4 regions of the Streptomyces sp. NPDC127117 genome follow, and region 1 is predicted to be linked to each of the others. Evidence: riboswitches for the same ligand, from Rfam matches in the RefSeq annotation. Region 1 holds a riboswitch; each other region holds the start of a gene.
What was found. A riboswitch is a leader RNA that binds a small molecule or an ion and turns the genes downstream of it on or off. The one in region 1 is predicted to bind cyclic di-AMP.
Positions count from the first base shown of each region.

Region 1 (5,522 bases):
GCCGACGAGCGCGATCCGCTCGGGCCCGTTCACCTGGAGGCTGCCCTCGCGCAGTCTGCCGAACCGCGGGCGCAGGCCGTGCAGGCTCAGCACGGTGCGTCCGGTGGGCACCGCCGTGTGCGGGAGGCTCACGCGGATCTCGGCATCGTCGCGGACCGCGTCCGCGGCCTCCTCCCGGCGTTCGCGCGCCTCGCTGAGACGTTCCTCGTGGACACCGCGAAGCCTGCCCGCCGACTCCTGCGCCGATCGCTTCCGGCGGCCGGCCAGGATCTTCGGCAGGCTGCCCTCGGCCTCCGCCTTCCGGCCGTTCTTCTGGCGCCGGGCCAGCTTCATATGGGTCTCCTCCAGTTCGCGCTTCTGGCGGCGCACATCGGCCTCGGCGGCCCGCAACATCCGCCCGGCGGCCTCCTGTTCGGCAGCCACGGCCTCCTCGTACGCCGACCAGCCGCCGCCGTACCAGTTCACCGAGCCGGTGCGCAGTTCGGCGATGCGGTCCACGCGCTCCAGCAGTTCGCGGTCATGGCTGACCACGATCAGCACCCCCGAGCGCCAGGTGTCGACCGCCTCGTAGAGCCTGCGGCGGGCGAACGCATCGAGGTTGTTGGTGGGCTCGTCCAGGAGCAGGACGTCGGGGCGCTCCAGCAGCAGCGCGGCCAGCCGCAGCAGGACGGTCTCCCCGCCGGACAACTGGCCGACGGTGCGGTCGAGTTCGACGCCGCCGAGGCCGAGCGAGCCCAGCGTCGCCAGGGCCCGTTCCTCGACGTCCCAGTCGTCGCCGATCGTCTCGAAGTGCTTCTCGTCGACATCCCCGGCCTCGATGGCGCGCAGTGCCGCACGCCGCTCGGCGATGCCCAGTGCCCGGTCGACCCGCAGTGTCGTGTCGAGGGTGATGTTCTGCGGAAGGTGGGCGAGGCTGCCGCCGACGGTCACCGTCCCCTGGGCCGGGCGCAGTTGACCGGCGAGGAGTCGCAGGAGTGTGGACTTGCCCGCGCCGTTGTTGCCGACGAGGCCGACGCGGCCCCGGCCGATGCTCAGCGAGAGCCCGTCGAAGACGGTGGTGCCGTCCGGCCACCGGAAGGTCAGGGCGGAGCAGGTGAGGGAGGCGTGAGGGGTGGGGGGAGTCGCCATGGTGTTCCTCGCATTCGCAAGCGCAGAGATGGGGGCTTCGTATGCGAGCACCACGCAGCGACCGGACAGCGGAAGGAGGTGCGACGGTCCTGGAGATCGAGGGACGGCTCATGCACCGAGGTCGCATCCACGCGGAGTCACGGGCAGTGCGGGGCACTGCTACGGCGTGACGGGCGTACGGGCGAAGCCGTACGGCGCGATGTTCGCGAACCTCAGATGCGCAACGTCCACCTCAATCGGAGACAACAGGACTTCAGAACTGTAAACGACGGAGTGAAGGAAAGGCAATGTCATCGGGTGCCGGGGCGGGCGCCGGAATAGTTGGGCGAAATGCCCGCTTTTGTGAATTCGTGGCGCGAGTCACGTCCTGCCTGTCGCGTGCCGCACCCCGCGGTTCGGTTCCCTTTCCCCGCAAGTGGAGCGGGTTGTGCGATGTGAGGTGGATTACTGAAATTCCGGTAAATCGATCTTGTGGGTGAATTGCATTCGGAAAATGGGGTCTTGTCCCTTCCGGCTCTTCTCGCCTACGGTCACCGTCAATCCGGACGGAACGCCGAATCCTGCCGCTGTCCGGCAATCCGACCCACTCATGCACGGCAGGAGCGGGGAACCCAGGTAAGCCGCCGGTCCGGAATCCGGAACGGCTCGGGGTGAAGCCGCGCTGGTGCGCGGCCAGGCATCTCCAGCCTGAACCCGACAGCTCACCTCGCAGGCGACGGAGAGGAATCCACCATGTCCGCAACGGGTACGTACCGTCGTCGCAAGTCCACCACACTGACCCGCGGTTTCATCGCCGTGGGCACGGGCGCGGCCGCCCTGCTGCTTCCGCTGCTGGGTGCCCACACCGCCTCGGCGGCTCCGGCGCAGACCGCCGCCGCACCGGCCGCGCCGTCGGCGTACACGAACGATCTGGACGGCTGGATCAAGCAGTCGCTGGCCGTGATGGCCGAGCACGGTATCCCCGGCAGCTACGAGGGCATCCACCGCAACGTCATGCGCGAGTCGTCCGGCAACCCCAGGGCGATCAACAACTGGGACTCGAACGCCGCCGCCGGGACGCCCTCCAAGGGCCTCCTCCAGATCATCGATCCGACGTTCCGGGCCTATCACGTGCCCGGGACCGCGTCGGACAGCTACGACCCGGTCGCCAACATCACGGCCGCGTGCAACTACGCGGCCGCCAAGTACGGCTCCATCGACAACGTCTTCGGTGCCTACTGACGTGACCGCACCGCCGGCGTGACCCCACCACCGCCCGGCCCGGGCCGTCCCGAGGTCAGCCCAGGCGCGGGGGTGTCCGGTCGGCATGGCGGAGGATCGCGCGGACGGTGAGGCGGGACGGCGCGAGACGCAGGGCCGTAGTGCGCAGGGCGACGGCCGGCGGACGGGACAGCCGCCGGCCCATCCGCCCGGCCTGCCTGGCGGCCCGCGCGACCGCCTGGCTGCGGGGCCGGCGCTCGGCGTCGTAGCGGCCGAGCGCCGACTCGACGGTGGCTCCGGCGGAGAGCGAGGCGGCCAGTGTCAGGGGTGATGACCGCAGACCGACGGACCGTCCTCGCCGATGCCGCCATCCATGTGCTGGCCGATGAGGGGATGCGGGGCCTGACCCACCGGGCCGTGGACCGGGCGGCCGACCTGCCGCCGGGCACCACCTCGGCGTACTTCCGCACCCGGCAGGCACTGCTCACCGCACTCGTCCGACGGCTCGTGGCGCAGGACCAGGCGGAGTTGCAGGCGGCCGGCGAGCAGGCGCAGGTGCCGCGCGCCGCCGCCGAACTGACGGACGGGCTCGCCGGCTTCGTCGAACGGCGGCTGACCGGCGAGGGGCGGCAGCGGTCGCTCGCCCGCTACGCCTGCGCGGTCGGGAGCGTGCGCCACCCGGAGCTGCGCGAGATTCTCGTACCCCGACAGAACACGGCCCGTGACGTGGTGCGGGCGTTCCTGCGCGCGCAGGGCGTCGCCGACGCCGAGGGCCGCACGCTCACACTGCTGACCTGTGTGGACGGACTCGTCTTCGACCGGCCGGTGGGCGGCGGGGGAGTGCCGAGGGGCGAGATCGCGGGGCTGGTCGCCGCGGCGCTCCGCGACTGCGGCGAGGAAGCCGGCGCGACCGGCCCGGGGTGATCCCGTACGCGTTACTCCTGGGCGGGTTCCGCCGCCTGCTCCGGCTCGGAGCGGGGCAGTACGGGCACGGTCGCCGCCGCCCCGTTGCGGACCGACTGCACCACCGCGTCGTGCAGTCGGCGGCTGTCCTCCTCCGAACAGCACGGCACCGGACTGCCCGACATGGTGAACCAGTCGATCGCACCGCTGTACTGCACGGTGACCTGGGCCGTGTCGTCCGCCCAGGTCGTGTGAACGGTCAAGTCCCCGGACAGCACGCCGACCTCGTCCGTGAGCACGCCGCCGCGCCCCGAGAACACACCGCAAGTGGTCCATGACGCCCAACCCATGACTCCAGGCTGGCACCAAGACCGCGGATCCGCGACCCGCGGGCTCCGTGCCTCGCCCGCACCCCGGCCGCCCGGGGTGCCGTTCCACCCTTCCGGATGCTGGAAATGGGGAAACTTTCCCACGGGCCGGGCTGCGGTTCCCGCACCCCCCGATCCCTGGACATTGACGCGTTGTTAGCGCCAAATCGTCGGATCAGCCCTTCAGAACAACGAATTCCGAAGGTGAACACCTCTTGACCTGCGGAACACGTCAGGATTGCATGTCGCGCTGGGAGCGCCGAAACCACTCACCACGTCCTCGTCTGGAGGCGATACCGCTCCCGTGCTCGGACACCGCACCTGTTGATCGGAACCGCACGATGACCGAAACGCTCAGCGCTCCCCAGGCGCTCGCACCAGCGACCGGCCCCACTCCACAGAAGCTCAAGCGTTCCATCGGCGTCGTGGGCGGAACACTGCTCACGCTCTCCTGCGTGACGCCCGCCTCGACCCTCTTCGTGGTCGTACCGGACCTGTTCTCCAGCCTCGGCACGTACACCGCCCTCACCATCGCCATCGGCTCGCTGCTCTGTATCGCGGTCGCCTTCTGCTACTCGGAGCTGGGCACGCTCATCCCGAGTGCCGGCGGTGAGTACGCCATGGTGTCGACGATGGCCGGGCGGCTCGCCGGGTGGCTCGTCTTCGTGCTCTCGCTGCTGGTCGTGATGATCGTGCCCCCGGTCATCGCCATGGGTACGGCCGACTACCTCGCTCCCATCGTGCACATTCCGGCCTCCGTCGCGGGCGCCGGCGTGATGGTGCTCGCCACCCTCGCCGGTCTGCTGGACCTGCGCGCCAACGCGTGGATCACCGGCATCTTCCTCGTCCTCGAAGTGATCGCGGCGGCCGTCGTCGCCGTTCTCGGCTTCGCCCACTCCGAGCGCGGCGCCTCGGCGCTGGTGCACGGTACGGTTGCCTCGTCGGGCGGCGGGAGCTCGACCGTCACCGCGATGATGGTGGTCTCCGGGCTCGCCATCGCGCTCTTCATCACCCAGGGCTTCTCCACCGCCGTCTACCTCTCGGAGGAGCTGGAGAACCCGCGGCGCAACGTGGCCCGCACCGTGCTGGCCACCCTCGCCATCTCCAGCGCGGTCATCCTCGTCCCGGTCATCGCCATCACGCTCGGCGCTCCCGATCTGGCGGCCCTGACCTCGGGCGACCTCAACACCATGGTCGCCGCCTGGTCCAACTCGGCCGTCGGCACCTTCGTCAGCCTCTGCGTCGCCCTCGCGATCATCAACGCCGGCATCGTGATGGTCATCCAGAACTCGCGGGTGCTGTTCGCCTCCGCCCGTGACAAGGCATGGCCCGGACCGGTCAACAACGCCCTGTCCCGGCTCGGCCGGTTCGGCTCCCCGTGGGTCGCGACCCTGGTCGTCGGCGTCCCCGGCGCGGCACTCTGCTTCGTCAATCTCGACACCCTGTACGGCGTCACCGGCGTCTCCGTCACCGCGATGTACCTGCTGGTCGCCGTCGCCGCACTGCTCTGCCGCCGCGGCGCGCACCGTGAGGCGGCGGCCTGGCGGATGCCGCTGTGGCCCGCGATCCCGGTGCTGCTGATCGCCGTGCTGGCGTACATCCTGACCCAGCAGGAGACCGAGTACCTGCTGTGGACCGGCGGGATCACCGCGGTCGCCACGCTCTACTGGGCGTTCTACCTGCGGCCCCGCCGGGAGACCCGCTGGCTGGTCAGCATTCCGGAGGACGCGCAGTCCTGACCCGTACGTTCTCCGTGCCGTGCCCGGCCCGTCGGCGGTGACCCACCGCGGACGGGCCGGGCACCTTTCGGGCCGGGCCCGGTCGCCCGACCGGGCGCCGTACCGGCCCGACGACGGGCGGACCCGCCCCCGGCTCCCGCACAGTGGGGTGAGGGCAGTCCGTCGTCGGAACGCGGGGAGTCGA
Region 1 is NZ_JBHXTM010000013.1:7,078-12,599, reverse strand. It holds gene ACFVH0_RS13935 (ABC-F family ATP-binding cassette domain-containing protein) at 1-1,128, opposite strand, end outside; cyclic di-AMP (ydaO/yuaA leader) riboswitch at 1,670-1,856, shown strand; gene ACFVH0_RS13930 (transglycosylase SLT domain-containing protein) at 1,861-2,349, shown strand; partial or broken gene ACFVH0_RS13925 (FAD-dependent oxidoreductase) at 2,405-2,653, opposite strand; gene ACFVH0_RS13920 (TetR/AcrR family transcriptional regulator) at 2,659-3,252, shown strand; gene ACFVH0_RS13915 (hypothetical protein) at 3,264-3,581, opposite strand; gene ACFVH0_RS13910 (APC family permease) at 3,941-5,338, shown strand.

Region 2 (5,522 bases), on a different contig from region 1:
AAGAATTCAGGCCCGGCACGCACGCAGCGTGCCGGGCCTGATTCGTTTCGCCGCGTGGCATGCGAGCCGCAGCGCACATGTCCCCCCATTGGCCGATGAGGAGTCGCCGCTTCGTTCCGGTCCGGCGAGCCTGGGGGTGGGGCGCGGTACCGTCCGCAGCCGCGCGCGTACCGGGCAGGAGACCACAGGTGTGGAAGCGGGAGAAGCGGCGCGGCGAGCATGCCGGGAGCGGTGCCCGCACCCGGCAGTTCGTACGCGCGCTGCCTCCCCTGATGATTCTCGGCGGGCTGCTGTTCGACATCTTCACCCCGCCGGCCTTCACTGCCATCCCGCTGTTCGTGGCCGCTCCGCTGATCGCCGCCCCGTTCTTCTCGCTGGCCAGCACCATCCGCACCGGTATCGCCTCGATGCTGGCCGTCATCGTGCTGCGGCTGTACAGCAGCACGCTGCCCGAGGCCGTGCCGCTGATCGAACTGCTGACCCTGGCCACGGTCTCGGTCCTCGCGGTCGTGATCAACGGGGTCGTGCGGCGGGGCAACGAGCAGCTGGCCTCCGCGCGGTTCATCGCGGAGACCGCCATGCGCGCGGTGCTGCCGAAGCCGGCCGACCGGACCGGCGGACTGCAGGTCGCGGCCCGCTACGAGGCGGCGCAGGCGGACGAGTTCATCGGCGGTGACCTGTTCGCCGTGTCGGACACCCCGTGGGGGGTGCGGCTGGTGGTCGGGGACGTGCGGGGGAAGGGGCTCGCCGCCGTGGAGACGGTGGCGGTGGTCATCGGGGCGTTCCGCGAGGCGGCCGAGCAGGAAGCCTCGCTGGAGGGCGTGGCGGGGCGGCTGGAGCGGGCGCTGGCCCGGGAGGAGGCGCGACAGGGCGGGCTCGACGTGCTCGAAGGGTTCATCACCGCCGTGCTGGCCGAGATCCCGTCCGGACTGTCCCGGGTACGGATCGTCAACCGCGGTCACCCCGAACCGATCCTGCTGCATCCGGACGGGGCGCTGGAGGTGCTGAAGCCGTCGGTGCCCGCGCTGCCGCTCGGGATGGACCTGGGGGCATGGCCGGAGTGCACGGACGAGTGGGATCTGCCGGCCGGGACGACCCTGCTCCTCTACACGGACGGCCTCTCCGAGGCACGGAACGCCGAGGGAGTCTTCTACGATCCGGCGGCCCGGCTGCGCGGGCGGATCTTCCCGGGGCCCGAGGAGTTGCTGTCCGCCCTGACCGATGACGTACGGCTGCACACGGGCGGCGAATCGACCGACGACATGGCGCTGCTCGCGGTCGTACGTCCGGCGGAGGGGCAGCCGGACCGGAGAAGGACCGTGCCGATCGTCGGTGCCGAGGGGGCGTGACGGCGGAGGTGCCACCGTGTGTGATCGAAGGGCGCCGCTCCGCATAACATTTGACGCAACGTCAGAATCAGGGTAGTGACTGAGGGTCGGTCAACTCGTCCGATTCCACCCGCTTGTGTCCCGTAAAGTCCAGGCCAAAGAAGTGAACGATCAGTTGGAACAGCTTGGAATACGGCCCCGGTGTCTATTAACGTTCGATAACGCAGCGCGGTCGTCCCAGCCGTCGTCAGTGGCGGCACCGTGCGCGAGCGCCGAATTCCGCAAGGGAACCGGGGAACCACCTACATGGGGTGAATCGGGCATCTGTGTCTCGTGAGAGGCAGAGGGGCCCGTAGGAGACCTTCCTGCTCCGAACCCGTCAGCTAACCCGGTAGGCGAGAAGGAAGGAAAGGAGTGCGCCCCCGTGGCGTCCAACAAGCCTGCCCCCGAGGCCCCGTCCCGGTTCGATCACGACTACGGCACCGAGCCCGGCGGCGACTTCACCGGCAATTTCACGGGCGGGTTCACCGGTGAGCCCGACCGTGACTGGGACGAGTGGAACCCCACCGAGGAGTCCGTCCGCCCCGTGCGCGGCAGGCACCGCGTCGCCAAGCAGCGCAACGGGCTCGCCCGCAGCTCCACGGTGCTGGGTGTCGGCGTCATAGCGGCGGTCGGCGCGGGTGGCATGGCCACCGCGCAGAGCAAGCCGCCGGTCTCCATCTCCGTGCCCGACTCGATCACGGACCACCTCCCCGACGCCAAGTCCCTTCCCGGCGTGGGTGCCTTGTTCTCCGACGAGTCCGAGGCCGACAGGACCGAGGTCACGGCCGCCACCGCCCCGCTCACCACCGCCGGCATCACCACCGCCGAGGCCGAGCAGGGCACGACGGACGCGGGCGAGGCGCTCCGCGCCCGCATCCTCCAGCAGGCCGAGCAGCAGCAGGACGCCGCCGACGCCGAGGCCAAGGCGGCCGAGGAGAAGAAGGCGGCGGAGAAGGCGGCCGCCGAGGCCAAGAAGCAGCAGGACGAGGCCGAGGCCAAGGCCGCCGCCGAGAAGAAGAAGGCGGAGGAGGAGGCCAAGAAGAAGGCGGAGGCGCTGCGGCTCGCCAAGCTCGCCGCCAGCTACGCCATCCCGACCTCCTCGTACACGATCACCTCGACCTTCGGCGAGGCCGGCTCGATGTGGTCCTCCGGCTACCACACGGGCCTCGACTTCGCGGCCCCGACCGGCACCCCGATCAAGGCCATCCACGGCGGCACGGTCAAGTCGGCCGGCTGGTCCGGCGCGTACGGCTACCGCACGGTGCTCGAACTCGACGACGGTACGGAGCTGTGGTTCTGCCACCAGTCCTCGATCGGCGTCAGCGTCGGCCAGAAGGTCACCACCGGCGAGACCATCGGCCGGGTCGGCGCGACCGGCAACGTGACGGGACCGCACCTCCACCTGGAGGTCCACACCGCCGGCGGCACGGGCATCGACCCGATGGCCTGGCTCCGTGGCAAGGGCCTCAACCCTTGAGTCGGCGCCCGTCCCGCTGAGTCGGCGCCCGTCCCGCTGAGTCGGCGCCCGCCGGGCTGAGGCGGCGCCCGCCGGGCTGAGACGGCGCCTGCCTCTTGAGTCGGCGCCTGCCTCTTGAGTCGGCGCCCGCCCCTTGAAGTGGCGCCTGTCCCGCCCGTCTCGTGGGGCGCTCGGTCCGAGCCGGTTCGCCGGCCGATGAACCCCGGCAGTCCTGACGCTCACCCCCCGACGTCAGGGCTGCCGGTCTGTTTGTGGGCGGTGGGGCGTGAAGGGGGGCGCGGTGAGTTCCTGGAGCAGTCGGGATCCGGAATTCCGGAATAGCGGGCTCACCGGAATCCGTTGCTTCACTTATGACTTCTCTTCGTAAGCTGGGCACTTCCGACCTTCAGGTCTTCCCGCTCGCTCTCGGCGGCAACGTCTTCGGCTGGACCGCCGATGAGGCGCAGTCGTTCGCCGTGCTGGACGCGTACGCCGCGGGCGGCGGCAACTTCATCGACACCGCCGACGGGTACTCGGCCTGGGTTCCGGGCAACGAGGGCGGCGAGTCCGAGACCGTCATCGGCAAGTGGCTCGCCGCACGCGGCAACCGCTCCGACATCGTCGTCGCCACGAAGGTCAGTACCCACCCCCAGTACAAGGGGCTCGCTCCCGCCAACATCAAGGCCGCGGCCGAGGAATCGCTGCGCCGGCTCGGCACCGACCACATCGACCTGTACTACACGCACTTCGACGACGAGACCGTGCCGGTCGAGGACATCATCACCGCCCTGGACCAGCTGGTGAAGGAGGGCAAGGTCCGGGAGATCGCCGCCTCCAACATCGGCCCCGAGCGGCTCCAGGCGTCCCTGGACTTCTCGGAGCGCGAGGGCCTGGCCCGCTACGTCGCCCTTCAGCCGCACTACAACCTGGTCTCCCGCGACACCTACGAGGGCGAGCTCCAGGACACGGCGGCCCGTGCCGGGCTCGGCGTCGTGCCGTACTTCGCCCTGGCCTCCGGCTTCCTCACCGGCAAATACCGTCCGGGCTCCTCGGTGGAGAGCGCGCGGGCGGAGGGTGCCCGGCAGCACCTGGAGTCGGAGCGGGGACAGAAGGTCCTGGCCGCGCTGGACAAGGTCGCCAAGGAGCGCGATGCGCAGATCGCGACCGTCGCGCTGGCCTGGCTCGCGTCCCGGCCGACCGTGGTCGCGCCGATCGCCTCGGCCCGTACGGTCGAGCAGCTGCCCGCGCTGCTGGCCGTCGCGGACCTCACGCTGACCGAGCAGGAACTGGCAGAACTCACCGAGGCATCCGCCTGATCCGTCGGGACAGGGCCTATTGCGGTGGCTGCTGCGGCATCCGATAAGGGTTGTAGCCGGGGCCGGGGCCGGGGCCGGGGCCGGGGCCGGGGCCGCCGTACTGCGTGTGCGGAGTGAACTGCGGAGTGAACTGCTGGGCGTACGGGAGCGGCGGCAGGCGGTGGGGGCGCAGGAGTCCCGTCGCCTGCGCCGCGTACGTCAGGGCGGGGGCGGCCACCTCCCTGCGCTGCCAGAGGTGGTGCAGCAGTTCCAGCTCGCGTTCGGCGAAGTCGGGGCCGGCCGTACCGCGGCGGGCCTGGAGTCGCAGCGCGGCCAGTGAGGTCGCGAACGATTCGTACTCGGCGACGGCGCGGGCGGCCGCCTTCCCGTGGGCCTCCGCGGCCTGCGCCGCGGCCTTCGCCTGCGTCGTTGCCCGGGCAGAGGGACCTGGCATGGAGCCGGGCATCGCTCCCGGTACGGATCCGGGTGCCCAGCCGGGCCCGTACGGGGTGTACCGGCTTCCCCGGGCCGCGACGGCGTACTGGCGGCGTGCCGCGTCGCGGGCCAGGCCGCGGGCCCGCATGGAGGAGAGGGCGAGCGGTTCCGCCGGGCTCAGCCAGCCCGCCGCCGCGTAGGCGGGCAGCTCGGCGGCGAGCGTGCGCAGCTCCCGTCGGCGCGACCAGATCGCCAGCCAGGTCACCAGGCCGAAGACCGGGACCATGAACACCGCGTACACGGCGTAGAAGCCGTACGGGCTGAAGACCGCCGATCCGTTCCACAGCGAGTGCATGCCCATGGCGAGGACGAGACCCAGCAGCGGCAGCACGATGCGACGGACCCGTCGGCGCCGGGCGCCCGCCGCGGCGAGGCCGAAGCCTATGCCGGTCAGCACCGTGAAGAGCGGGTGCGCGAACGGCGACATCACAGCCCGTACGAAGAACGTCGCGGCCGTCACCGATACGACGCCCGAGTTGCCGATCTGCTGGTCCTCGCCGAAGGCGTTGCCGAGATAGAGGATGTTCTCGGTGAAGGCGAAGCCGCTCGCGGTGACGCCGGCGATCACGACGCCGTCGACGATTCCGTTGAACTCCCGTCTTCGGAACAGGAAGATCAGCAGGACCGCGGCGGCCTTGGCGCTCTCCTCGACGACCGGAGCTATGACCGTGGCGCCGAGGGTGTCGGCGTTCGACGGGTCGGCGATGGTCGTGGCTATCCAGCGGGTCGCGAAGGAATTCGCCAGGATCGCGACCAGGGCGGCGGCGAACGCACCCCAGGCGAAGGCGAACAGCACATTCCGCCAGGGGCCCGGATCGACCCGGTCCAGCCAGCGGAACGCCGCCAGCAGGAGCGGTACGGGCAGCACGGCGAGGCCTAGGCCGACGAGGAACCCCTGGGTGCCCG
Region 2 is NZ_JBHXTM010000077.1:4,190-9,711, forward strand. It holds gene ACFVH0_RS37195 (PP2C family protein-serine/threonine phosphatase) at 189-1,349, shown strand; cyclic di-AMP (ydaO/yuaA leader) riboswitch at 1,589-1,741, shown strand; gene ACFVH0_RS37200 (M23 family metallopeptidase) at 1,753-2,847, shown strand; gene ACFVH0_RS37205 (aldo/keto reductase) at 3,198-4,142, shown strand; gene ACFVH0_RS37210 (PrsW family intramembrane metalloprotease) at 4,159-5,522, opposite strand, start outside.
Region 2: another riboswitch for cyclic di-AMP. It lies ahead of ACFVH0_RS37200 (M23 family metallopeptidase); the one in region 1 lies ahead of ACFVH0_RS13930 (transglycosylase SLT domain-containing protein).

Region 3 (5,522 bases), on a different contig from region 1:
AGACGCACGGCCCCTTGCGCCACCACTCCGGCAGCATCGCGATCGCCTCGTCCCCCAGCGGGTTCACCCCCGGCCCCGCGGCCAGCGAGTGCCCCACCAGTACGTGCAGGCACTTCACCCGGTCCGGCATGCCCCCCGCGCTCGGAAAGCCCTCCAGCACCTCGATCGCGTCACGCCGGGCGATGTAGTCCTCGTGCGCGGCCCGGTACGCGGCGGCCAGCTCGGGGTCCGTACCGAGGCGCTCGGTCATCTCCTTCATGACCCCGTTCGCCTCCAGCGTGCCGATCGCGGAAGCGGCACGCGGGCACGTCAGGTAGTACGTCGTCGGGAACGGCGTACCGTCCTCCAGCCGGGGCTGCGTCTCGACCACGTCCGGGTTGCCGCACGGGCAGCGGTGCGCGATCGCGCGCAGACCGCGCGGCGGACGCCCCAGCTGCTGCTGGAACGCGGCGATGTCCGCCTCGGTGGGCGCGGTGGACTCGGTCTGGGGAGGGGGCGTTTCCATGCCTGCCTAGGTTCTGATCGGGCTGCTCGAACTGCGGTTCTGCAGATGGATGAAGAGAGTCAGTCGCGGTCGGCGCTGTCGACGCCGTCCCAGAGGTTGGAGTGCCACGGCCGGCCGGACTCGCCGGTCCTGCCCTCGCGCTCCTTGACCGCGTCGGGGTCGATCACCGTATAACCGGTCTCCCCGGGAAGAAGGTAGTGCAGGTGCGTACGGGCCAGCTGCCGGATGTACGCATCGTCCTGGAGGCGCGCCTTCTCGTCGCGCAGCTCCTCGGTACGGGCCTTGGCGTCCTGCGCCCGCCGCTGCTGGTCGGCGATCTCGTCCCGCTGCGAGACGTACTGCCGCATCGGGTACGCGAGCACGACCACCAGCGAGCAGACGACCAGCGCGAGGAACGCCGCCCGGCCGGTGAGCCGTGAGCGGCGGGCCTGGCGGCGGTTCTGGGACCGGTAGACACGGGCCGCGGTCTGCTCGCCGAGCAGTCGCAGCCGGGTCGCGGTGGAGAACCGGTCCCGGTCCTTCGCGGCCATGTCTCCGCCTCCCCACTACGCACGTCCGTCCCCGCACACGGTACGGGACCGAGTGCGGGGACGGACGGACGCCATGGCCTTCGGGCCCCTGACGGGCCGAAAGGGATGATCAGCCCTCGCTGTGCCTACTGGTTCGCGGAGCGCTGTGCCTACTGGTTCGCGGAGCGCTGTGCCTACTGGTTCGCGGAGCGCTGTGCCTACTGGTTCGCGGAGCGAAACCGCGGGAACGCCGAGCGGCCCGCGTACACCGCGGCGTCGTCGAGGATCTCCTCGATGCGCAGCAGCTGGTTGTACTTGGCGACGCGGTCCGAGCGGGCCGGGGCGCCGGTCTTGATCTGGCCGCAGTTCACCGCGACCGCGAGGTCGGCGATGGTGACGTCCTCGGTCTCGCCGGAGCGGTGCGACATCATGCACTTGAAGCCGTTGCGCTGGGCCAGCTCGACGGCGTCCAGGGTCTCGGTCAGCGAGCCGATCTGGTTGACCTTGACGAGCAGGGCGTTGGCGGAGCCCTCCTCGATGCCGCGGGCCAGCCGCTCCGGGTTGGTGACGAAGAGGTCGTCGCCGACGATCTGCACCTTGGCGCCGAGCTTGTCGGTGATGACCTTCCAGCCGGCCCAGTCGTCCTCGTACAGCGGGTCCTCGATGGAGACCAGCGGGTACGCGGAGACGAGCTCCTCGTAGTACTCGGTCATCTCGGCGGCCGAGCGGGACTTGCCCTCGAACTCGTACTTGCCGTCCTTGTAGAACTCGGACGCGGCGACATCGAGCGCCAGCGCGATGTCCTTGCCCGGGACGTAGCCGGCTTCCTTGATGGCCTCGACGATGAGGTCGAGGGCGGCGCGGTTCGACTCCAGGTTCGGCGCGAAGCCGCCCTCGTCGCCGAGACCGGTCGACAGGCCCTTGGTCTTCAGGACCTTCTTCAGCGTGTGGTAGACCTCGGCACCCCAGCGCAGCGCCTCGGAGAAGGACTCCGCGCCGATCGGCGCGATCATGAACTCCTGGATGTCCACGTTGGAGTCGGCGTGCGAGCCGCCGTTGAGGATGTTCATCATCGGAACGGGCAGCAGGTGCGCGTTCGGGCCGCCGAGGTAGCGGAAGAGCGGCAGGTCCGAGGCCTCGGAGGCGGCGTGGGCGACGGCCAGCGAGACACCGAGGATGGCGTTGGCGCCGAGCGAGCCCTTGTTCTCGGTGGCGTCGAGGTCGAACATCGCCTGGTCGATCAGCCGCTGCTCGGTGGCGTCGTAGCCGACGAGCTCCGGGCCGATCTGCTCGATCACGGCGAGAACGGCCTTCTCGACGCCCTTGCCCTGGTAGCGGTTGGGGTCACCGTCGCGAAGCTCAATGGCCTCGAACGCTCCGGTGGAGGCGCCGGACGGAACGGCAGCACGGCCCGTGCTGCCGTCGTCGAGGCCGACCTCTACCTCGACCGTGGGGTTTCCGCGGGAGTCGAGGATTTCCCGGGCTACGACGACGTCGATGGACGGCACGAGGCATCTCCTTCTGGGATATGACGCTGATTGTGCAGGGTCGCTTTGGCCTTGCGACAAGAGCCTAACCGGCCCGGCCCGATCAGTCGGCCGACCGCCCGACCCCTGGGACGAAAAAGGACCCGAGGGCACACATTGCCGGACAAACAGCCAGAAACATACTGGTCGGTAACTACAACAAATGAACGATCCGGCGCTCCCCCGAGCACGAACGGCAACGCCCCGGTCCGGCGCACACGGGGATGCGCGCCGGGCCGGGGTGATGCTCGGGGAGGAGCGAGCCGCGACTACTTCGTCAGGTGCAGCTGCTGACCCGGGTAGATCAGGTCGGCGTCCTTGACGATGTCCTTGTTCAGCTCGAACAGCTGCTGCCAGCCGCCCTCGACCTTGTTGTCGGCGGCGATCTTGCTCAGCGAGTCGCCGGAGACGACCTTGTACTCGCCGTCGCCCTTCTCGACCTTCTCGCCGGTCGGGGTGGTGACGGTCTTCTTCGACTCGGCCTGCGGGGCGGCGGAGCGGTCCGAGCGGGAGGCGGCGGGGGCCTCGGTGCGCTCGGCCGGCTTCGGCTGGGCCTGCTGGGTCGGCTGCGACTGCTGCTTCGGGGCGCTCTGCTGCTCGGAGGCGCCGGAGCTCGCGGTGGAGTTCGAGGAGGAGTTCGAGGAGCCGGTGTCGACGCCCGGGTCGACGCCGTCGTTGGTCAGGCCGCCGGCGCCGGCGCAGGCCCAGGCACCCGGGCCCTGCATGTCGAGGAGCTTCTCGGCGGTGGCGATCTGCTGGGCCTTGGTGGCCAGGTCGGCACGGGCGGCGTACTGCGTACCGCCGGCGGCGGCCCAGCTGGACTGCGAGAACTGCAGACCGCCGTAGTAGCCATTGCCGGTGTTGATGGACCAGTTGCCACCGGACTCGCACTGGGCGACGGCGTCCCAGGTGGCGACGGAGGCGGCGGAGGCGCTGGTCGCACCCATCAGGGGCACGGCGACTGCGGCACCGGCGACACCGGCGAGCGTGGCGATACGGACGGCCTTGGACGGGCGGCGGTGCTTGCCCTTGCTGGAAAGCAGCATGGAACTTCTCCTCACCGACGCCTACGAGGTGAGCTGTCGGGTTCGGGCCAAGTGAGTTGCCCGGTCGCACGTCCTAGCACGCGACTTCACCCCAAGCCGGTCCTGATGCGTCTTTCGACGATCGGGCCCGGCGCTTACCTGGGTCCCCCGCTCCTGCCTACGGCGCTTTACGCGTCTGTTCCCTTCGACCGACGGCAGGATTCGGCGTGACGGTCGACGGGGCCCGCGGTGCGAGCGGTTCCGACCGTAAACATACGCAACCCCCACATTCAAAGATGGACACATCGGACAATAAGCCCCTACTTGCATCTGAAGAACCATCGTTTCCGCAGGTGGGGCACGATGCGGAAGGGCTCCCCGGACGCGACACGCCAGTTGACGCAAAGAGACCCATGTCTCACTTACGCATAAGCGGACATAGGTCCCTGAACTACCCCGGTTTCGAGGGCGTTTTTAGTCGATTATCAGACTGCCCTCACTTGGCCTTCACATCGAGATCGAGGCTCTGGCCAGGGAGGATGAGGTCCGGGTCGGCGCCGACGGCACCCTTGTTGGCCTCGTAGAGCGCGGGCCAGCCACCGGGGACCTTCTGTGCATCAGCAATCGCCCACAGGTTGTCGCCGACGCGAACGGTGTACGTGCCGTCGGCGGGCGTGTCGGTCGTGTCGCGTGCGTCGTTGCCGCCGCGCGAGGCATGACGGCCCGCCTCACGGCCGCCGCCGTCCGTACCGCCGCCCTGCTCGGGGGCCGGCGCGCCGCGGTGCTTGCCGCCCGTGCCGCCGGACGCGTCGGGCGAGCCTGACGCGTCGCCGGGCGCCCCGGAGGGGACGTCGGTGGACGCGTCGGGGGACGGGGTGGTCGAGGCCGTGGGCTTCGGGGACGGCGAGGTCTTCCCTGACGGCTCGTCGCCCTTCTCCGAGCCGTCCGCGCCGTCAACGGCGTCCGTACCGTCGGAGGCGCTGTCGGACGGTGTGGCGTCGCCGGACGGGTCCGCCGACGCGTCGTCAGCCGGCTTCGCGTTCCCGGTCGGGTCGTCGGCGGGCACGGAACCCGGGTCCACCCCCGGCAGCGTCCCGTCCACGGCGAGGCCGGAGATGACCGCACAGCTGGGCCAGGCCTTCGGGCCCCGGTCGTCCAGCACCTTCTGGGCCACCGCTATCTGCTGCGCCCGGCTGGCCAGGTCGGCGCGCTCCGCGTACGCCTCACCGCCGTACGCCTTCCAGGTCTCCTGCGAGAACTGAAGGCCGCCGTAGTGGCCGTTGCCGAAATCGGCGCTCCACATGCCGCCGCTCTCGCACTCGGCCACCCGGTCCCAGGTCGTGGCGTCGGCCGCGTGCGCACCGGACGCGCCGAGCAGCGGGATGGCGATGGCCGATCCGGTCACGCCCGCGGCGACGACGATGGCGGGTGCCTGACGGGGGCGACGGTGTCTGCCGTTCGCGGAGCCCATGGGGTTGCCTTCCGTGTAGCTGACGTGTGACTGGTGAGTCGAACGGTGAACCTAGCCGGGTTCGAACGGGAGTCACAAGTCGATGCAGCGCAGATCACGTGAAAGTCACAGACTTGACGAGGTGTCACTTTTCGTGTGGGCGGACCCCGGGGTGAACTCCACGGGAAGCGTGCGAAGTCCGCGCATGATGAGCCCGCCACGCCACCGCAAATCGGCAGGTTCCACCGCAAGCCGCAGGTCCGGAAGGCGATTCAGCAGCGTGGCGAGCGCGGTCTGTCCCTCCAGCCGGGCGAGCGGCGCTCCCAGGCAGTAGTGGATGCCGTGCCCGTATCCGAGGTGCTGATTGTCACGCCGTGCGAGGTCGAGCGTGTCGGGGTCCTCGAAGCGCTCCGGGTCGCGGTCGGCCGCGGCGAGCACCACGAGCACAGGATCCCCGGCGGCGATGTCCTGTCCGCCGAGCGTCAGCGGCTCGGTGGCGAACCGCCA
Region 3 is NZ_JBHXTM010000004.1:84,270-89,791, forward strand. It holds gene ACFVH0_RS05370 (DUF501 domain-containing protein) at 1-505, opposite strand, end outside; gene ACFVH0_RS05375 (septum formation initiator family protein) at 565-1,035, opposite strand; gene eno (phosphopyruvate hydratase) at 1,233-2,522, opposite strand; gene ACFVH0_RS05385 (transglycosylase family protein) at 2,810-3,586, opposite strand; cyclic di-AMP (ydaO/yuaA leader) riboswitch at 3,590-3,761, opposite strand; gene ACFVH0_RS05390 (transglycosylase family protein) at 4,062-5,036, opposite strand; gene ACFVH0_RS05395 (cytochrome P450) at 5,142-5,522, opposite strand, start outside.
Region 3: another riboswitch for cyclic di-AMP. It lies ahead of ACFVH0_RS05385 (transglycosylase family protein); the one in region 1 lies ahead of ACFVH0_RS13930 (transglycosylase SLT domain-containing protein).

Region 4 (5,522 bases), on a different contig from region 1:
GTCGACGACGTCGATGTCGAGGATCTTCTCCTCGAAGTCGTCCGGCGGCGGGGTCTTCGTGCTGCGGCGGGCCATCGCTGCTGCGACTCCTTCACGGATTCTGTTCGGGCAACCTCAGGTTCTGACGCGGACCATTGTGGACCGCCGCACTGACATCGCCGACCTCGACCCGTCCCAAGAGGCGTTCCGGGCCCCGGTCGAGACGCCTTCGCGCCCCGCCGCGCGGGGGATGCGCCCCTCTTTCACGCGAACTTCCGGGTTACGGGAACTTCGCCAGGTGTCCGTGCGCTTGCCTAAAGTGGCAGGTCTCGCAGGAAATCCAGTATCGCGATCGAAGGGACGTACATGCCCATGGGTCACACGGCCACCGCTCAGGCCGGCTCCGGCGGCTTGACAGCGACCGAGCACCGCCTGGCCAACGGCCTGCGCGTGGTGCTCTCCGAGGACCATCTGACCCCGGTCGCCGCGGTCTGCCTCTGGTACGACGTCGGCTCGCGCCACGAGGTCAAGGGACGCACCGGGCTGGCTCACCTGTTCGAGCACCTGATGTTCCAGGGCTCCGGCCAGGTCAAGGGGAACGGCCACTTCGAGCTGGTGCAGGGGGCCGGCGGCTCGCTCAACGGGACCACCAGCTTCGAGCGCACCAACTATTTCGAGACCATGCCCACGCACCAGCTGGAGCTGGCCCTGTGGCTCGAAGCCGACCGGATGGGCTCGCTGCTCGCCGCGCTCGACGAGGAGTCCATGGAGAACCAGCGCGACGTCGTCAAGAACGAACGCCGCCAGCGCTACGACAACGTCCCCTACGGCACGGCGTTCGAGAAGCTGACGGCACTGGCCTACCCCGAGGGCCACCCGTACCACCACACCCCGATCGGCTCGATGGCCGACCTGGACGCCGCGACCCTTGAGGACGCGCGCACCTTCTTCCGTACGTACTACGCGCCCAACAACGCGGTGCTCTCGGTCGTCGGCGACATCGACCCCGAGCAGACCCTCGCCTGGATCGAGAAGTACTTCGGCTCCATCCCGTCCCACGACGGCAAGCAGCCGCCGCGCGACGGCACGCTCCCGGAGATCATCGGCGAGCAGCTGCGCGAGGAAGTGCGTGAGGAGGTCCCGGCGCGGGCGCTGATGGCCGCCTACCGGCTGCCGCACGACGGCACCCGCGAGTGCGACGCGGCGGACCTCGCGCTGACCGTGCTCGGCGGCGGCGAGTCGTCGCGGCTGCACAACCGCCTGGTCCGCCGTGACCGTACGGCCGTGGCGGCCGGGTTCGGGCTGCTGCGGCTGGCCGGCGCGCCCTCGCTGGGCTGGCTGGACGTCAAGATGTCCGGCGGCGTCGAGGTGCCGCAGGTCGAGGCCGCGGTCGACGAGGAGCTCGCCCGGTTCGCCGCCGACGGCCCCACGCCCGAGGAAATGGAGCGCGCGCAGGCCCAGTTGGAGCGCGAGTGGCTGGACCGCCTGGGTACGGTCGCCGGCCGTGCCGACGAACTGTGCCGGTTCGCCGTGCTGTTCGGCGACCCGCAGCTCGCCCTGACCGCCGTTCAGCGGGTGCTCGACGTCACCGCGGAGGAGGTGCAGGCGGCCGCCAAGGCCCAGCTGCGTCCCGACAACCGCGCGGTGCTGGTCTACGAGCCGGTCGAACCGGCCGAGCCCGCGGACGCGGCGGACACCGACGAGACCGACACCGACGCGCACGAAGGGGCGGACCAGTGACCGACGCTGCCGCGACTGGAGTTTCGATGCAGTACCACCCGCAGCCGGCCCCCGGCGTCGCCCGCCCCTGGGCCTTCCCCGCGCCCGAGCGCGGCGCCCTGCCCAACGGCCTCACGGTGCTGCGCTGCCACCGCCCCGGCCAGCAGGTCGTGGCCGTCGAGATCTTCCTCGACGCCCCGCTGGACGCCGAGCCCGAGGGTCTCGACGGCGTGGCCACGATCATGTCGCGGGCGCTGAACGAAGGCACCGACAAGCACACCGCCGAGGAGTTCGCCGCCGAGCTGGAGCGCTGCGGCGCCACCCTCGACGCGCACGCCGACCACCCCGGTGTCCGGGTCTCCCTGGAGGTCCCCGCCTCCCGGCTGGCCAAGGCCCTCGCGCTGGTGGCCGAGGCGCTGCGGGCGCCCGCCTTCGCCGAGAGCGAGATCGAGCGGCTGGTACGCAACCGGCTCGACGAGATCCCGCACGAGCAGGCCAACCCGGCCCGGCGTGCCGCCAAGCAGCTCTCCAAGGAGCTGTTCCCGGCCACGGCGCGGATGTCCCGCCCGCGCCAGGGCACCGAGGAGACGGTGGCGCGGATCGACTCGGCGGCCGTGCGCGCGTTCTTCGACGCCCACGTCCGGCCGTCCACGGCGACCGCCGTGGTAGTCGGGGACCTCACCGGCATCGACCTGGACGCCCTGCTCGCCGACACCCTCGGCGACTGGTCCGGAGACGCCGCCGCACCCCGCCCCGCCCCGCCGATCACCGCCGACGACACCGGCCGCGTGGTCATCGTCGACCGTCCGGGCGCGGTGCAGACCCAGCTGCTGATCGGCCGGATCGGCGCCGACCGGCACGACAGCGTGTGGCCGGCCCAGGTGCTCGGCACGTACTGCCTGGGCGGCACCCTCACCTCGCGGCTCGACCGGGTGCTGCGCGAGGAGAAGGGCTACACGTACGGCGTGCGGGCCTTCGCCCAGGTGCTGCGGTCGTCGGCCCCGGACTCCGCCTCGGGGGCGACCGGCGCCGCGATGCTCGCCATCAGCGGCTCGGTGGACACCGAGTCCACCGAGCCGGCGCTGAAGGACCTGTGGACGGTCCTGCGGACCCTGGCGGCCGAGGGCCTGACCGACGAGGAGCGCGAGACGGCCGTGCAGAACCTCGTGGGTGTGGCGCCCCTGAAGTTCGAGACGGCGGCCTCCGTCGCGGGCACCCTCGCCGACCAGGTCGAGCAGCACCTGCCGGACGACTACCAGGCGCAGCTGTACGCCCGGCTCGCGGAGACCGGCACGGTCGAGGCGACCGCGGCGGTCGTCAACGCCTTCCCGGGTGACCGGCTGGTCACGATCCTCGTCGGCGACGCCGCACGGATCGAGGAGCCCGTCCGGGCCCTGGGCATCGGAGAGGTGTCGGTGGTCACCGGCTGACGTCCGGCCCGTCACAACAGGTCCCAACTCGACATTTCGCCGCATATCAGGACAGAAGGAAGGCCCTTGCGAGTGTCATCTCGCCAGGGTCTTCCTTTTTGTCCGTTCTGGGGGAAGGTTGCCTGTCTGCCCTGTGGGATGCGCTACAAAATGGCCTGTCCGTTTGGTGAATGAAAGTGACCCCGCTTAGCGTCGGCTCGACTGCCCGTCACTCGTATGCCGCATCCGCGACGTACCGGACAGTCATCGCCGAGTCCCCGTCAGGCGCGAGCCTGGGGAGCCGGGGACCCACGCAGTCCCTGGGGTGAATCGGACGCCTGAGCCCGGATGGGCCGGGGTGTCCGTAGGAGACCTTCCTGCTCCGAACCCGTCAGCTAACCCGGTAGGCGAGAAGGAAGGAAAGGACCAGCCACTCCATGGCGTTCACCCGTGCCACCGGGAAGCACCGTGCCCCGAGCCGACTGACGCGCGGCAGCGCGAAGGCCGTCGGCGTCGCGGCTCTGGCCACCACCGGCGTCATCGGCGGCCTGGCCGCTCCCGCCTTCGCGGCGGACTCCGACGCACCCTCCGTGAGCGAGACCGGTCTCAACCAGGTCATCGCCATCGACAAGACCCTCGCCGACCGGATCGACGCCCAGGCCGACGCCCAGCAGCATCAGGCCGACGTCGCGGCGAAGGCGAAGGCCGAGGCCCACCGGAAGGCCGAGGCCAAGAAGAAGGCCGAGGCAAAGGCCAAGGCGGCGGCCGAGGCCAAGGCCGAGGCGAAGCGCGCCGCCGAGGCCCGCGCCGAGAAGGCCCGCGCCGCCCGGTCCGCCGAGCGCACCCGCCTGGGCTCCTTCCAGCTCCCGGTCGCGGGTTCGTACGTAAGCACCGGCTACAAGTCCAGCGGCTCGCTCTGGTCCTCCGGCAGCCACTCCGGCATCGACTTCCACGCCGCCTCCGGCAGCTCCGTCGTCGCCGTCGGCGCCGGCACGGTCGTCGAGGCCGGCTGGGGCGGCGCGTACGGCAACAACATCGTGCTCCGGATGACGGACGGCACGTACACGCAGTACGGCCACCTCTCCTCGATCGGCGTCTTTGTCGGCCAGAGCGTCGGCGCGGGCCAGCAGATCGGCCTCTCCGGCTCGACCGGCAACTCCACCGGGCCGCACCTCCACTTCGAGGCCCGGACGACCCCGTCGTACGGGTCCGACATGGACCCGGTCGCGTACCTGCGCGCCCACGGCGTCCACGTCTGACCGACGCCCACCGCACCACCTCGTCGAAGGCCCCGGCAGCGCGCCGGGGCCTTCGCCATGCCCGCCTCCTCGACCGCGGGAGACGACCGGCCGCCGAACCGTCCCGTGGCCAAAAGATATTCATGAATTTCCGCCCGGCATCGGAAATGCAGCCGCATTGCAATAGAGTCGCGGAACAGGCGTCGGCCGGCCGCGTTTCGCGGGGATTGAGGCGGAGGTTCGGACATGCGCATTCCGGCGCATTCGGTATGCACGGCAATCCGTGACGACATCGTCTCCGGTGTCTTCGAACGCGGCAGCCGTCTCACGGAGGAGTTGCTGGCCCGCCGTTACGGGGTTTCCCGCGTCCCGGTACGGGAGGCGCTGCGCACCCTGGAATCCGAGGGCTTCGTCGTCACCCGGCGGCACGCGGGCGCCTGCGTCGCCGAGCCCACCGAACTGGAGGCGGCCGACCTCCTGGAGGTCCGCACGCTGCTGGAGCCCCTGGGCGCCGCCCGCGCCGCGCAGCGCCGCACCGAGGCGCACCTCAAGGTGCTCCGCGGCCTCGTGCGGCTCGGCCAGGACCGGGCCCGGCGCGGCGAGGGCGAGGATCTGCGCTCACTGGGCGGCTGGTTCCACGAGACGCTGGCGCAGGCCTCCGGCAGCCCCGGCCTGATCGCGCTGCTCACCCAGCTGCGGCACAAGATCGACTGGATGTACGCGGTCGAGCAGCCCGCCCGGCCGGTGGATTCCTGGGCCGAGCACGGGGCGATCGTGGACGCGGTGGCGCGCGGCGACGCGGAACGGGCCAGGACGCTGGCCGCCCACCACGCGGAACGGGCTGCGGCCGCGCACCGGCTGCGACGGCGGCCCGGCACGCCCCGGGCCGACCGGGTGAGGACCTCGCAACATTCCGTAAACACCGCGGGTGTCCGCCATTAACAATCGCGCCGTATACAAAGAGAAGTCATTGTGCGGGGCGCATTCCGAGTGGTCCGGATTTTGCCTTCCTGGATTCTGCCCTGCCCGGATTCCGCTCCACCCGGATTTCGTGGGCCTGGATCCTGGGTGCCGGAATTCATCCTGCAAGCACCGGAAAAACAAAAGAGCCGCAGACCCGGTTCAGGGTGCCACGGCTCTCTCGCGGAAGATGTTTCAGACGGTCTCCGGGAGTTCC
Region 4 is NZ_JBHXTM010000020.1:116,278-121,799, forward strand. It holds gene ACFVH0_RS19520 (DNA topoisomerase (ATP-hydrolyzing) subunit A) at 1-75, opposite strand, end outside; gene ACFVH0_RS19525 (M16 family metallopeptidase) at 346-1,719, shown strand; gene ACFVH0_RS19530 (M16 family metallopeptidase) at 1,746-3,128, shown strand; cyclic di-AMP (ydaO/yuaA leader) riboswitch at 3,366-3,531, shown strand; gene ACFVH0_RS19535 (M23 family metallopeptidase) at 3,545-4,366, shown strand; gene ACFVH0_RS19540 (GntR family transcriptional regulator) at 4,592-5,287, shown strand; gene ACFVH0_RS19545 (HPr family phosphocarrier protein) at 5,501-5,522, opposite strand, start outside.
Region 4: another riboswitch for cyclic di-AMP. It lies ahead of ACFVH0_RS19535 (M23 family metallopeptidase); the one in region 1 lies ahead of ACFVH0_RS13930 (transglycosylase SLT domain-containing protein).